Regions from separate parts of the Natranaerobius trueperi genome, predicted to be linked through region 3. Evidence: a T-box and tRNA genes for the amino acid it is inferred to sense, from the RefSeq annotation. Region 3 holds a T-box; the other regions hold tRNA genes.
The links. A T-box is a leader RNA that pairs with one kind of tRNA and senses whether it is charged. The one in region 3 lies ahead of glyQ (glycine--tRNA ligase subunit alpha), so its partner is inferred to be a tRNA-Gly.

Region 1 (4,259 bases), on a different contig from region 3:
TGGCCATTCACCTCCTTTCATAACACATAGTGAATTCCCACTACCAACCATATCTAATTCAACAGCAGCTTTTATATTATTAAGTTCATTTTTATGCCTATTTATATATTCCTGTGCACCTGCAGCCCCTAATTGTTCTTCTGCCCCCGTGGATAAAAATTCTAAAGTTCTATTTAATTTTATATCCTTAAAAAGACGAGCAAGTTCCAACATTATAACTGTTCCTGATCCATTATCATTCGCTCCAGGAGTTCCAGCAGAATCTCTATGTCCATATATAAGAATTTTTTCTTTATTTTTTTGGCTTCCGGCTTTAACCCCCCTTATATTGGATGAACGCATTTTTTCGTTTAGCGTGTTAACGAAAATATCTACAATAACTTTTTCTCTATTCATTAAATCAAGGATCATTTCACCTTTATTTTTGCTAACAATAACAGATGGGATTTGATTTGGTTCTATAGGCAAAAATCTTTTAGATTGTTCAAAATAGCCAGTTTCAAGAGTAGTTATAAATTCCCATTCATCGAAATTAATAAGAATTGCGCCAATTGCTCCTTTTTTGGAAGCTATCTTTATTTCAGGCCAAAAATGATCTTTAATTTGTTTGTCATCTCTATGGAAAATTACTACTTTTCCTTCAACATCTTTACCTTCATAATCTTGTTCTAAACCATTTTTTACATAAACTAATTCGCCTTGTAATCCATCTTTATCAGTACCCGGTGAATAATACATTGCTCTGGTCTCGAGTGTAAGCTCTAACGGTTTTCTTAACTTTATCTGAGATTTTTTTTCATAAAAAGAAAATACATCAAAAGCTTCTTCATATACTTCAAATCCAGATTGTATAAATGATTTTTTAACCATTTCACCAGCTTCTTTTTCTGCAGTAGATCCTGCAAACCTATTTCCTAAAGCTGCTAAATCTACAATATCTTCATACATTCTCAATCCATCACTTTCAAAAATCTCCATTTTTACAACCTCCCGATAGATAAATTGCTACAAACGCACTCTTCAGCCAAAAATCCTGTTACTGTTATCAGTTCTACTCAGGGGTCTCAAAATCTTTTCTGCTTCCGTTATTTTCTTCATAATTTTCTATCTAAATAAGTACTTCTGTTAAAGCTTCATATTGTCATCGAATTCCTTACTTTTTTAATGTAGTTTAAATTTACTAAAATAGTTTGAATCCCTGCTTGCTTTAAAAACGGCTAGAGTCTAACAATATTGACCATTGGTTCTATAACTACTAGTACTTCTTCTTTTAACTCAATCTTTTTTAATAATTTCTAATCAACATAAAAACTTTTAGTATTTTCAAAAAGTAATTGATTGCGAACTCTACACCCAAAAACCCTTATCTCTTTCAACATAAGTTTCTTTTGCATTCTCTGCTCCGATGATCAAAGTTAATTCCTTTACTTGCATAACATTCATTTTGAGTATACCGGAAGCAGGTAATTTTTTTATCAATCTTCATTTTAATTATTACAAAAATAGGCTTTAAAAGATATAATGTGAAGTAAAAATAACAGATATCTTAGATCCTTTTTTGACCTTTTATTTATTATCTAGAGTTTTAATTTGACTTATATAAACACCATTGACTGTCATTTCACTCTAATTTACTCACTTTACCAGCAAAGTGAGTAACCAGCTCTTAATATTATATTTCGCTTTTTATCGGTCAGCCTCCTTTAACAATTTTTGTCTAATAATGGTAAGTTGTAAAATAATTAGATATACAAATAATCATCACTATCATTAATAATACAAAGTTAAAAAGGATCTAGTCACATTTACTCACGTTAACACCACGTTTCCGAACTAGTTGTTATAAATCCGGCACATACCAATGCAAATATGACCTTCTTATTGGTATCTGCAATATTAACTTTAACTTCAATAATGTGAATTGTTTTATTGTTCTGAAAATTGATATACTCTCAACAACAAATGCTAATAATAATACACTATATACTGTTATTTACTCACCCATTTGCAATTCTCCTGTCATTATAATTATAAATTAAAAAACTGAATTATATATTTTCAACAAAATATTAAGTCCTTTAAAGTTATCTGTTCTTTATATCTGGAGTCCTGCTTATCTATGATTTTACAAATTTATTAACCCATTATTACTCCATGCTTCCACATACTATAAACTTTTGTTACCTTTAACTATAACATATTAATTTGTGATTTTCTAGAAAACAACAAGAAACTTTAACAAAGCCTTCAAAATAAAAAAAGGGCTCTCGAAATCACTTCGAAAGCCCGTCGTTCCTACTTTTACTATTTGAGATTTGGAGGTGGGAGCGGGATTCGAACCCGCGCATAACGGATTTGCAGTCCGCGGCGTTAGCCAGACTTCGCCATCCCACCATGTATCTGGAGCGGGAAACGGGATTCGAACCCGCGGCCCCCGCCTTGGCAAGGCGGTGCTCTACCACTGAGCTATTCCCGCAATAAGTGGCGGGGCTGACGGGATTCGAACCCGCGGTCTCCTGCGTGACAGGCAGGCGTGTTAAGCCGCTTCACTACAGCCCCGCGCTCCTCATTGACAATATTCATTATACATAACATTTCCTTCGAAGTCAATAGGTTTTTTATAAAAATTATTCTTCTTTGTTTTCTTCTTTATCTCGATCTGCTGAAAGTTCTTCACGTGCAAAATATATAAGACTCTGAAGTTCAATAGTTAGGTCTACATTATGTATTGTTACATGTTCAGGAGCATTTAATTTAGCTGGAGCAAAATTTAAAATAGCTTTCACATTTTCTTCGACCATGCGATCAACAACTTCTTGAGCATGAACTGCTGGAACGGTAACTACTCCAACCTGAACTTTTTCTTGTTTAATCATATCTTGTAAGTCATTTAAATGGTAAACAGGTACACCTTCAATTTCGCCTCCAACACTATCGGGACTTACATCAAACAAACCTACTACATTTGTATATGGGTTCTCACGTATATTATATCGTGCAAATGCTGTACCCAAGTGTCCTGCTCCAATAATCGCAACATTAGTTTGTTTATCTAAACCAATGATCCTTAAAATTCTTTCACGTAAGTAGTTAGTATTATAACCTGTTCCTCGTGTCCCGAAGGCGCCAAAAAACGCCAAGTCTTTTCTTATTTGTTCAGCAGAAAATCCTGTTTGTTTACTTAAGCTTTTTGAAGATACAACTTCAATATCTCTTTTTACTAAATTATCGAGTACTCGCAAATAAACTGGAAGTCGTTTAATAACAGAAATTGGTGCTTCGCCTCTTTGTGGCATATTTTACCTCCTTTTATATTGAAGAACTTATTCAGAATCTTTTTACCCATACCTTATGATACCAAAAAAATAACAAGTTTTCATTATTATAACACAACAAATTTAATTTTCTATAGGTAAATTTAATACATACTTAAAATTTTTTCGAACAGAATATAATTAGGAGTCAAAATCAATTTGGCTTCTACTCTCTATAAAAGGAGGTGCTCAATTGTTTACTCATGACAAACAATTACTTCATCAAGTTAAGGTAGATCGCCCCAATCCGACCTATGCTGCTATGTTACAGGAACAATTAGGTGGTGGAAACGGTGAATTAAAAGCAGGCCTGCAATATATCGCACAAAGTTTTCGAATCCAAGATCCTGAAATAAAGGATCTATTTTTAGATATTGGAGCAGAAGAACTTAGCCATATGGAAATGGTAGCCACCACTATAAATATGTTACACGGACATGACCCAGATTTAACATCAGTTCAAGGAGGAAACGTTCAAGCTCACGTTCTAGGTGGCTTAACTCCTCTTCTCAATGACGCTTCAGGTAATCCATGGACTGCAAATTATATAAACAGTACTGGTGATTTAGCTGCCGATCTCTTATCTAATATTGCTGCAGAGCAACGCGCCAAAGTGGTGTATGAGTATTTATACAGGCAAATTAATGACAATGGAGTCAGAGAAACTATTGATTTCCTATTGAATCGAGAAGAAGCCCATAACGCTTTATTTAGAGAAGCTCTAAACAAAGTACAAAACAAAGGCTCTAACCAAGATTTTGGTGTTGATGAAAATGCTAGATTGTACTTCGATCTATCAACTCCTGGTCAATATTTTAGTGCTCCAACTCCTACTCCTCCAGCTTTTCAAAATCCTAGAAACTCTTAAAAAAAGAACAGGGTTCTTATTACCCTGTTCTATCATTTTCCTTTTTAATAAGCATCCATTGATCACGAGCACGGGTA
Region 2 (4,259 bases), on a different contig from region 3:
GGTAAGTATAAAGGAGTGGCAAAAAAAGAATTATGAGTAAAAAAGAGCTAATCATTGGGAAAAATTCTGTGAAAGAAGCTATTCAAGGAACAAGGAAAGTATATAAAGTTTATGTTAATAAAGAGTTGCACCCTAAATCCAGAAATGAATTGGTAAATAGTGCAAAGAAAAGCAACATAACTTTACAACAACTTTCTAGAGAAGAATTTGAACAGAAGGTTCCTTCAGGTGAGCACCAAGGTGTTGCTGCAGAAGTAGAGCCATTTAAGTACCACACACTAGAAGAAGTATTAGATAATGCAGAAAAAAAGAATAAAGCTCCTTTTCTCCTGATTTTAGATCATTTAACAGATCCTCAAAATTTAGGCGCAATACTAAGAACAGCTGATGCTGTAGCAGTAGATGGTGTAATTATTCCAAAACGGCGAAGTGTTGATATCACACCTAATGTAATCAAAGCTTCTAGTGGAGCATCGGAATATGTACCAGTTATTAAAGTTTCTAATCTTCGCCAAGTAGTGTCTAAGTTGAAAGAAAAGTGGATTTGGGTTGTTGGTGCTGATATGGATGGTGACACAGTATATTATGAATCAGACCTCAAAGGACCACTTGCTTTAGTGATGGGAAGTGAAGGTTTTGGAATAAGTGAAAAACTAAAGAATGATTGTGATTTTTTAGTAAACATACCTATGGTTGGGAATGTTAATTCGCTTAATGTAAGTGTTGCTACTGCATTACTATTATACGAACGCTTTAGACAAGAAGGGTAGCGAGCTTGGGTTGCAGGAGAAATGGAGTGATTTTTTGACTGACTATTTAATTGTAGACGGTTACAATATCATAAATGCTTGGACAAATCTCAAACAAACTGCCGAGGAAAGTCTTGAAATTAGCCGTTTGGAACTTATCGAAGAACTTGCTAAATTCAAAAACATTTTATGGAAACAAATAATAGTAGTTTTTGATGCACATTTAACTAAAGAAAAAAAACGTCACACAGAGGAAAGTTCTGGCGTTATGGTAATCTTTACCCAAGAAGGGGAAACAGCTGACAGCCTTATTGAAGCACTAGTATATGAACTGGTGACCCAAGGAAATGTAGAAGTAGCTACTTCTGATTGGCAGGAACAACGAGTGATTTTAGGTAAAGGAGCCGCTAGATTGTCGGCTAGAAACCTAAAAGATATTACTAATGCGACGACGCAACGTATACGTAAACGTTATATCAATAAAGATGATAGTAAAAATACTTTGGGGAATCTTTTAGATGAGAGGATGAAAGAAAAACTTAATAGCTTTCGACAAAGTGATTAGTTTTCCCTTCTTTTACTTGACGATTTCTTTTTAGTTAATGTATAATTATTATGTGTTAAGCTAATATAAGCTTGTTACCCGAGAATATAAACCGGAGGCGATGCATGTGAGTCAAGGCGCTCAGGATATTTTCCAGAAGTATGATCTCAAAAGTGATGAAGATGTGGCTAGAAGAGCTAGAGATGGTTGTCATGAATCATTAGAGTTTTTAATTGGCAAGTATAAAAATTTCGTTCGAGCTAAAGCGAGGTCATACTTTTTAATTGGAGCGGACCGTGAAGATATTATACAAGAAGGTATGATTGGTTTATATAAGGCAATAAGGGATTTTCGAGGGGACAAGCTATCGTCGTTTAAAGCCTTTGCAGAACTATGTATAACACGTCAAATAATAACGGCAATAAAAACTGCTACCAGACAAAAGCATATTCCTCTAAATTCTTATGTTTCTTTGGATAAACCAATTTATGATGAGGATTCGGATAGAACTTTATTAGATGTGATTTCTGGCGTTAGAATAACTGACCCTGAATATCTAATGGTAAATCGGGAAGAATATAATAATATCGAGTTAAAGATGACAGAAATCCTTAGCAGCCTTGAATGGAAAGTTCTTATGCTTTACTTAGAGGGTAAAAGTTACCAAGAAATTGCTATAGAGCTTAATAGACATGTGAAATCGATTGATAATGCCTTGCAAAGGGTGAAAAGAAAGTTAGAACGTTATCTAAATATTAGAGCTGATTAATTTCAACTTAAGGGTTGACTTTTGTTTAGAATAAATGTATAATTACACATGTCATTGATGAGACAGCGTAAAAATTATGGAGAGATACCCGAGTTTGGCCAAAGGGGGCAGACTGTAAATCTGCTGGCGTTAGCCTTCGAAGGTTCGAATCCTTCTCTCTCCACCAGCGAGCGGGTGTAGCTCAGTGGTAGAGCCCTGGCCTTCCAAGCCAGTTGCGTGGGTTCGATTCCCATCACCCGCTCCAGCAAACGACGCGGGGTGGAGCAGCCTGGTAGCTCGTCGGGCTCATAACCCGGAGGTCGCAGGTTCAAATCCTGCCCCCGCAACCATTTGAATATTATGGAGCGAGCTCGCGTAGCTCAGCTAGGTTAGAGCGCATCCTTGGTAAGGATGAGGCCACCGGTTCAAATCCGGTCGTGAGCTCCATACATGGCGGCGTAGCTCAGTTGGCTAGAGCATGCGGTTCATACCCGCAGAGTCCGGGGTTCGAATCCCTGCGCCGCTACCATTTAAACCTTAAATATGTGAAACGCATATTTTTTTTGTTTTTAATTGAAACTGCTATATTTTTTGATTTTTATGAACGATTCGATTATAATTGAAGTGGACATGTCAGAAAATTTCAAAGATCACGTTTAAAGGTTTATGGACGGTGGCATTATCAATCAAACATAAGTAAGGAGGATTAAGTATGGGTAAAGAAAAGTTTGAAAGAACGAAACCGCATGTTAATATAGGAACCATTGGTCACGTTGACCACGGAAAGACGACTTTAACAGCAGCAATGACTACTTGTATTTCATCAGCTGGTGGAGCAGAGAGAATGGATTATGATAAGATTGACCGTGCTCCAGAAGAGAAAGAGCGTGGAATTACAATTAGTACTTCCCACGTTGAGTATGAATCAGACAATCGTCACTATGCACACGTAGACTGCCCAGGACACGCAGACTATGTAAAGAACATGATCACTGGTGCAGCACAGATGGATGGTGCGGTACTAGTAGTTAGTGCAGCAGACGGACCTATGCCACAGACAAGAGAGCACATCCTACTAAGTCGTCAGGTAGGGGTTCCTCATATTGTAGTATTCTTAAACAAAGCAGATATGGTGGATGACGAAGAACTATTAGAACTAGTAGAGATGGAAGTAAGAGATCTATTAAGTGAATATGACTTCCCAGGAGACGATACTCCAGTTGTAACAGGTTCAGCATTAAAAGCTACTGAATGTGGATGTGGAGATCGCGAATGTGATAGCTGTGGACCAATTTGGGAGCTAGTAGATGCAATTGATGACTACATCCCAACTCCAGAGCGTGATGTAGATAAGCCATTTATCATGCCAATTGAAGACGTGTTCAGTATCACAGGACGAGGGACAGTTGCAACAGGTAGAGTAGAGCGAGGAGACGTTAAAGTAAACGACGAAGTAGAAATTGTAGGTATGGCAGATAAGCCTAAGAAGACTGTTGTTACTGGAGTAGAGATGTTCAGAAAGTCAATGGATTCAGCAGAAGCTGGAGACAACATTGGAGCATTACTACGAGGGGTAAACAGAGAAGATATAGAAAGAGGTCAGGTATTGGCCAAGCCAGGAAGTATCAATCCTCATACTCATGTTAAAGCAGAGGTTTATGTACTAAAGAAAGAAGAGGGAGGACGTCACACTCCATTCTTCCCAGGTTATAGGCCTCAGTTCTTCTTCAGAACAACAGACGTTACCGGTGTAATTGAACTACCAGAAGGAGTAGAGATGGTAATGCCAGGAGACAACGTACAGATGGAAATTAAGTTGATTACTCCGATCGCTATTGAAGAAGGTTTAAGGTTTGCTATCCGCGAAGGTGGTAAAACTGTTGGTGCTGGTGTTGTAGCTAGCATTGTTGAGTAGGATAGAGGCCAGGGCATAGTCCCTGGCCTTTCGATTTCTTTTAATGTATATTAGATTAAGTATACTACACTAAAAAATGTAACAATCATTGTTAGTTAATCTGTTGACATACAGTTTATGTTGTGATAGATTTGTAAAAGTGATAAACTGGCTATAAGCAGTGTTTCTACCAGGAGGTGCTAAAGATGCGAGTTAAAATAACTCTTGAGTGTACTGAATGCAAACAGAGAAATTACAAGAGCTATAAAAATAAACAGAACGATCAGGACAGAGTTGAATTGAACAAGTACTGTAGATTTTGCA
Region 3 (4,259 bases):
ATTCAAATTAGTTGCAGAAATTATTGAAATAAAGCAAAAACCGTCATTACCTGAAGGTGAAATAGGAAAAGATCCTTTTGGAAATGTACCTGAATTTACAGATCAGGGAATAAGAACTCGTGCTATAGCTGCAGTAGGAAAGCAAGATGTTTCTATCGAAGGACTTATACCTATAGACAATAAAATAAGTATTGAAGGTGCAAGTAGTGACCATTTGATTATAGATATTACTGATTCACAGTGTACTTATGATGTAGGAGAAAAAGTAGAATTTAATATGACATATGGAGCAGTTCTATCTGCAATGACTTCACCTTACATAGATATTGAAGTAAATGATTAGGAAAGGAGAAAGATCTTATGTTTAGTTCCGGTTTTGTTTCAGTAATAGGACGCCCGAATTCTGGAAAATCTACATTGATTAACTATATATTGGGGCAGAAAGTAGTTATAACAAGTGATAAGGCTCAGACTACTAGAAATCAGATTCAATGTATCTACAATGGTAGTAATAGTCAATTAGTCTTTATTGATACGCCAGGTGTACATAAGCCTAAACACCGACTCGGGGAGAAAATGTTAAAGTCAGTAGAAAGAAGTCTTAATGAGATGGATGCTTTAATGTTAGTTATTGATGCATCAGTAGCACTAGGAAAAGGGGATAAATTTGTCATTGAGAAACTCTCTAATATTTCATCACCAATAATTCTTGTTATGAATAAAATTGATTTAGTTGATATGGAAACAGCTAAAGAAAAAGCAGATAAATTAAAACAATTATTCAAACCTACTAAAACTTATTATATCTCCGCTTTAAAAGGAGATAATGTACAAGATTTACTTAAAGATCTAGAAAATCTAATGCCTGAAGGTCCGCAATATTATCCAGAAGATCAAATAGTAGATCATCCTGAAAGATTTGTAATCTCAGAAATTGTACGAGAAAAATTATTACACTATACGCAGGAAGAAATCCCACATTCTTTGGCTGTTGAGATTTTATCAGTATCAAATCGAGAAAATAAGGATTTAATTGATGTTGAAGGCGTTATATATGTAGAAAGAGAATCACAAAAGAAAATTGTTATTGGGAAAAAAGGGAATCTGTTAAAGAAGATAGGAAAAGAAGCAAGACAAGATATTGAAAGATTATTGGGTAGCCATATTTATTTAGACCTATGGGTGAAAGAGAAAAAAGACTGGCGTAATAAAGAGAGATTTTTAAAAGATTTGGGGTATTAAGTATGTGTGCCGTATATAAGACTGATGCGATAGTTATAAAAAATCAAGATTATCGTGATTATGATAAGTTAGTTACTTTATTTAGCCCTGAATACGGGAGGATATCTTCAATAGTTAAAGGTGTAAAAAAGCCAAAAAGCAAATTATCAGGAATAGTTCAAAGTTTTACTTATGCAAATTTTCAATTATATTCAGGTCGTAGCTTAGATAAAATCGTTCAGGGAAAGATTGTACATGAATTTGGAAAAGTTAGAACCGATTTGGCTATTATGAGTGCTGGTATGTGTATTTTAGAATTACTAGATAAGACTATACCAGAAGGAGAAGAATATTCGGCCCTTTTTGGTGTTACCTTAAGTTCATTACACCTGCTAGAAAAAGGTTATTCTCCATCGTTAGTTTTACGTATATTTGAAGCTAAATTGATACATAATTTAGGTGTAAGCCCTGATTTATCTGGGTGTGCAAACCATGAAAAAGAAGTAATGTCAAATAATACTAGAAGTTTTTTTGACCCAGAGTCTGGGGGATTAATTTGTGAAGAATGTTTTGAGAAATTGAAAGCATATGAAAAAGATATGCACATTTCAGCGTTTCCTATAGATTTTGGAAGTGTTAATATAATTAAAAGATTATTTTCCCTACCAGTTTATCAATTACGTAATCTAAAATTAACATCATTTCAAAACAGCACTATAGAAAAAGTACTTTCTCATATGTTAAAAATACACTTTGATGTAGTTTGTAAAACAAAATCATTCTATTTGACAATGAATGAAAATTAATTGATTCTGTTTGACATTGCTACTAATTTTTTGCTATATTTTTATTATAACCAACGATATACCGATATTGGCAATGATGAAAAGTAGTAATTACCCTCTATCTTATAAGCGATTCGAGGATGGTGAAAGCTCGAAAAGATATGGTAGTGAAGGCATTTCTGAGCTAATAAGGTTGAGCGGACTCCCGTATAGGGAGTTAAATAGGGTGGAACCGCGGGAGACCCCTCTCGTCCCTATCTTAATAGGAGGACGTAGAGGGTTTTTGTAGTTTGTTATAAATGGAGGTGTTAAAAATGAATTTTCAAGAACTTATGTTTTCGTTATTAGAGTATTGGAAAAATGAAAATTGTTTAGTATTGCAACCCTACGATATAGAAAAAGGTGCAGGAACTATGAATCCAGCTACTTTTCTAAGAACCTTAGGACCAGAACCATGGAATGTTGCTTATGTTGAACCATCAAGACGGCCAAATGATGGAAGGTATGGAGAAAATCCAAACAGATTATATCAACATCATCAGATTCAAGTGATTATGAAACCAACTCCTGATGATATCCAAAAAAGATATTTAAAAAGTCTAGAAGCTATAGGTATCGATCCAGTAGAGCATGATATACGTTTTGTTGAAGATAACTGGGAATCACCCACTTTAGGAGCCTGGGGACTTGGTTGGGAAGTATGGCTAGATGGAATGGAAATTACTCAATTTACTTACTTCCAACAAGTAGGCAGCGTAGATGTAGATAAAGTTTCATGTGAACTAACATATGGACTCGAGAGAATTGCTATGTATATACAAGGTGTAGAAAATGTATTTGATATTAAATGGAATGATGAAGTAACGTATGGTGAGTTATTCCAACAAACTGAATATGAACAGTCCGTGTTTTCCTTTGATGAATCTTCATCGAAAGAGCTTTTTAAACAATTTGAAATATATGAAAAGGAAGCAAAAAGGTTATTAGATAAACAATTAGTAATTCCAGGTTATGATTATGTACTTAAGTGTTCACATACATTTAACTTATTAGAAGCTAGAGGTGCAATTAGTGTTACAGAAAGAACTGGGTATATTGGTAGAGTAAGAGGCCTTGCTAGAAAATGCGCTAAAGCATATCTCAAACAAAGAGAGAACCTTAATTATCCTCTCCTAAAGGAGGGAAAAAATAATGGCTAAAACTTTATTATTTGAAATTGGTACTGAAGAATTACCAGCACGTTATATTCCAAAAGCTATTAACCAAATCGAAGTCAAATCTAAAAAACTGTTTGAAGAATATAAAATTGGATATTCAGATCTCAAAGTAATGGCTACTCCAAGAAGGTTAGTGCTTCAAGCTTTTGGTGTTGAAGAAACACAAAAAAGCGATACCAGTAAAAAAAGGGGTCCTTCTAAAGATATAGCTTACGATAAAGATGGAAACCCAACTAAAGCAGTAATTGGATTTGCAAAAGGTCAGGGAGTAGAAGTAGAAGAATTGCAAATAGAAAAAGAATCAGATAAAGAATATGTTTATGCTGTAAAAAATGTTAAGGGAAAAGAGACTATCCAGGTATTACCTGATTTATTTAATCAATTAATTAGATCGATTGAATTTCCTGTAAAAATGTTTTGGAGAAATAGATCTGAAAAATTTATACGTCCAGTTAGATGGATTGTGGCAATGTTAGGAACAGAAGTTGTTTCATTTAATTTTGGAAATGTGAACGCATCTAATTTAAGCAAAGGTCACAGATTTTTAGGTTCAGAAGCAATACATATTGAAAATCCTAGTAAATATGAAGAATTGTTAGAAAAATCTTATGTTATGGTCGATCATAATAAGAGGCGGAGCTCTATTAAAAATCAAGTTGAAAAATTAGCACAAGAATTAGATGCTGTAGCTGAAATGCCAGAAAATTTGCTTGAAGAAGTTAATTTTTTAGTAGAATGGCCAACTGCATTGACGGGAAGCTTTTCAAAAGAATTTTTAAATATTCCAAAAGAAGCGTTGATTACTTGTATGCAAGATCATCAAAAGTATTTTGGACTTTTAGATAAAAAACAGAACACCACTTTGTTATCGTACTTCATAACAATTAGAAATGGTGATGATACCGCAATTGAAAAAGTTAAAGCTGGTAATGAGAGAGTTTTAAGAGCACGTCTTTCTGATGCTAACTTTTTCTATCAAGAGGATCGTCGTACTACTTTAGAAACTAAATTAGAAGACTTGAAATCTATAATTTAT

Region 1: it encodes a tRNA-Gly, which carries the amino acid that the T-box ahead of glyQ (glycine--tRNA ligase subunit alpha) is inferred to sense. The anticodon was not compared.
Region 2: it encodes a tRNA-Gly, which carries the amino acid that the T-box ahead of glyQ (glycine--tRNA ligase subunit alpha) is inferred to sense. The anticodon was not compared.

The regions. Positions count from the first base shown of each region.
Region 1 is NZ_NIQC01000021.1:3,556-7,814, forward strand. Features, by position in the region: gene CDO51_RS09145 (M20/M25/M40 family metallo-hydrolase) at 1-978, opposite strand, end outside; tRNA gene CDO51_RS09150 (tRNA-Cys) at 2,317-2,394, opposite strand; tRNA gene CDO51_RS09155 (tRNA-Gly) at 2,402-2,476, opposite strand; tRNA gene CDO51_RS09160 (tRNA-Asp) at 2,483-2,559, opposite strand; gene CDO51_RS09165 (redox-sensing transcriptional repressor Rex) at 2,628-3,296, opposite strand; gene CDO51_RS09170 (manganese catalase family protein) at 3,508-4,182, shown strand; gene CDO51_RS09175 (DUF2225 domain-containing protein) at 4,202-4,259, opposite strand, start outside.
Region 2 is NZ_NIQC01000004.1:68,949-73,207, reverse strand. Features, by position in the region: gene thyX (FAD-dependent thymidylate synthase) at 1-36, shown strand, start outside; gene rlmB (23S rRNA (guanosine(2251)-2'-O)-methyltransferase RlmB) at 33-770, shown strand; gene CDO51_RS03120 (NYN domain-containing protein) at 781-1,314, shown strand; gene sigH (RNA polymerase sporulation sigma factor SigH) at 1,421-2,062, shown strand; tRNA gene CDO51_RS03110 (tRNA-Tyr) at 2,141-2,228, shown strand; tRNA gene CDO51_RS03105 (tRNA-Gly) at 2,233-2,306, shown strand; tRNA gene CDO51_RS03100 (tRNA-Met) at 2,315-2,391, shown strand; tRNA gene CDO51_RS03095 (tRNA-Thr) at 2,411-2,488, shown strand; tRNA gene CDO51_RS03090 (tRNA-Met) at 2,494-2,570, shown strand; gene tuf (elongation factor Tu) at 2,754-3,956, shown strand; gene rpmG (50S ribosomal protein L33) at 4,142-4,259, shown strand, end outside.
Region 3 is NZ_NIQC01000028.1:13,297-17,555, forward strand. Features, by position in the region: gene CDO51_RS10540 (alanine/ornithine racemase family PLP-dependent enzyme) at 1-343, shown strand, start outside; gene era (GTPase Era) at 361-1,242, shown strand; gene recO (DNA repair protein RecO) at 1,245-2,027, shown strand; T-box leader at 2,092-2,265, shown strand; gene glyQ (glycine--tRNA ligase subunit alpha) at 2,321-3,205, shown strand; gene glyS (glycine--tRNA ligase subunit beta) at 3,198-4,259, shown strand, end outside.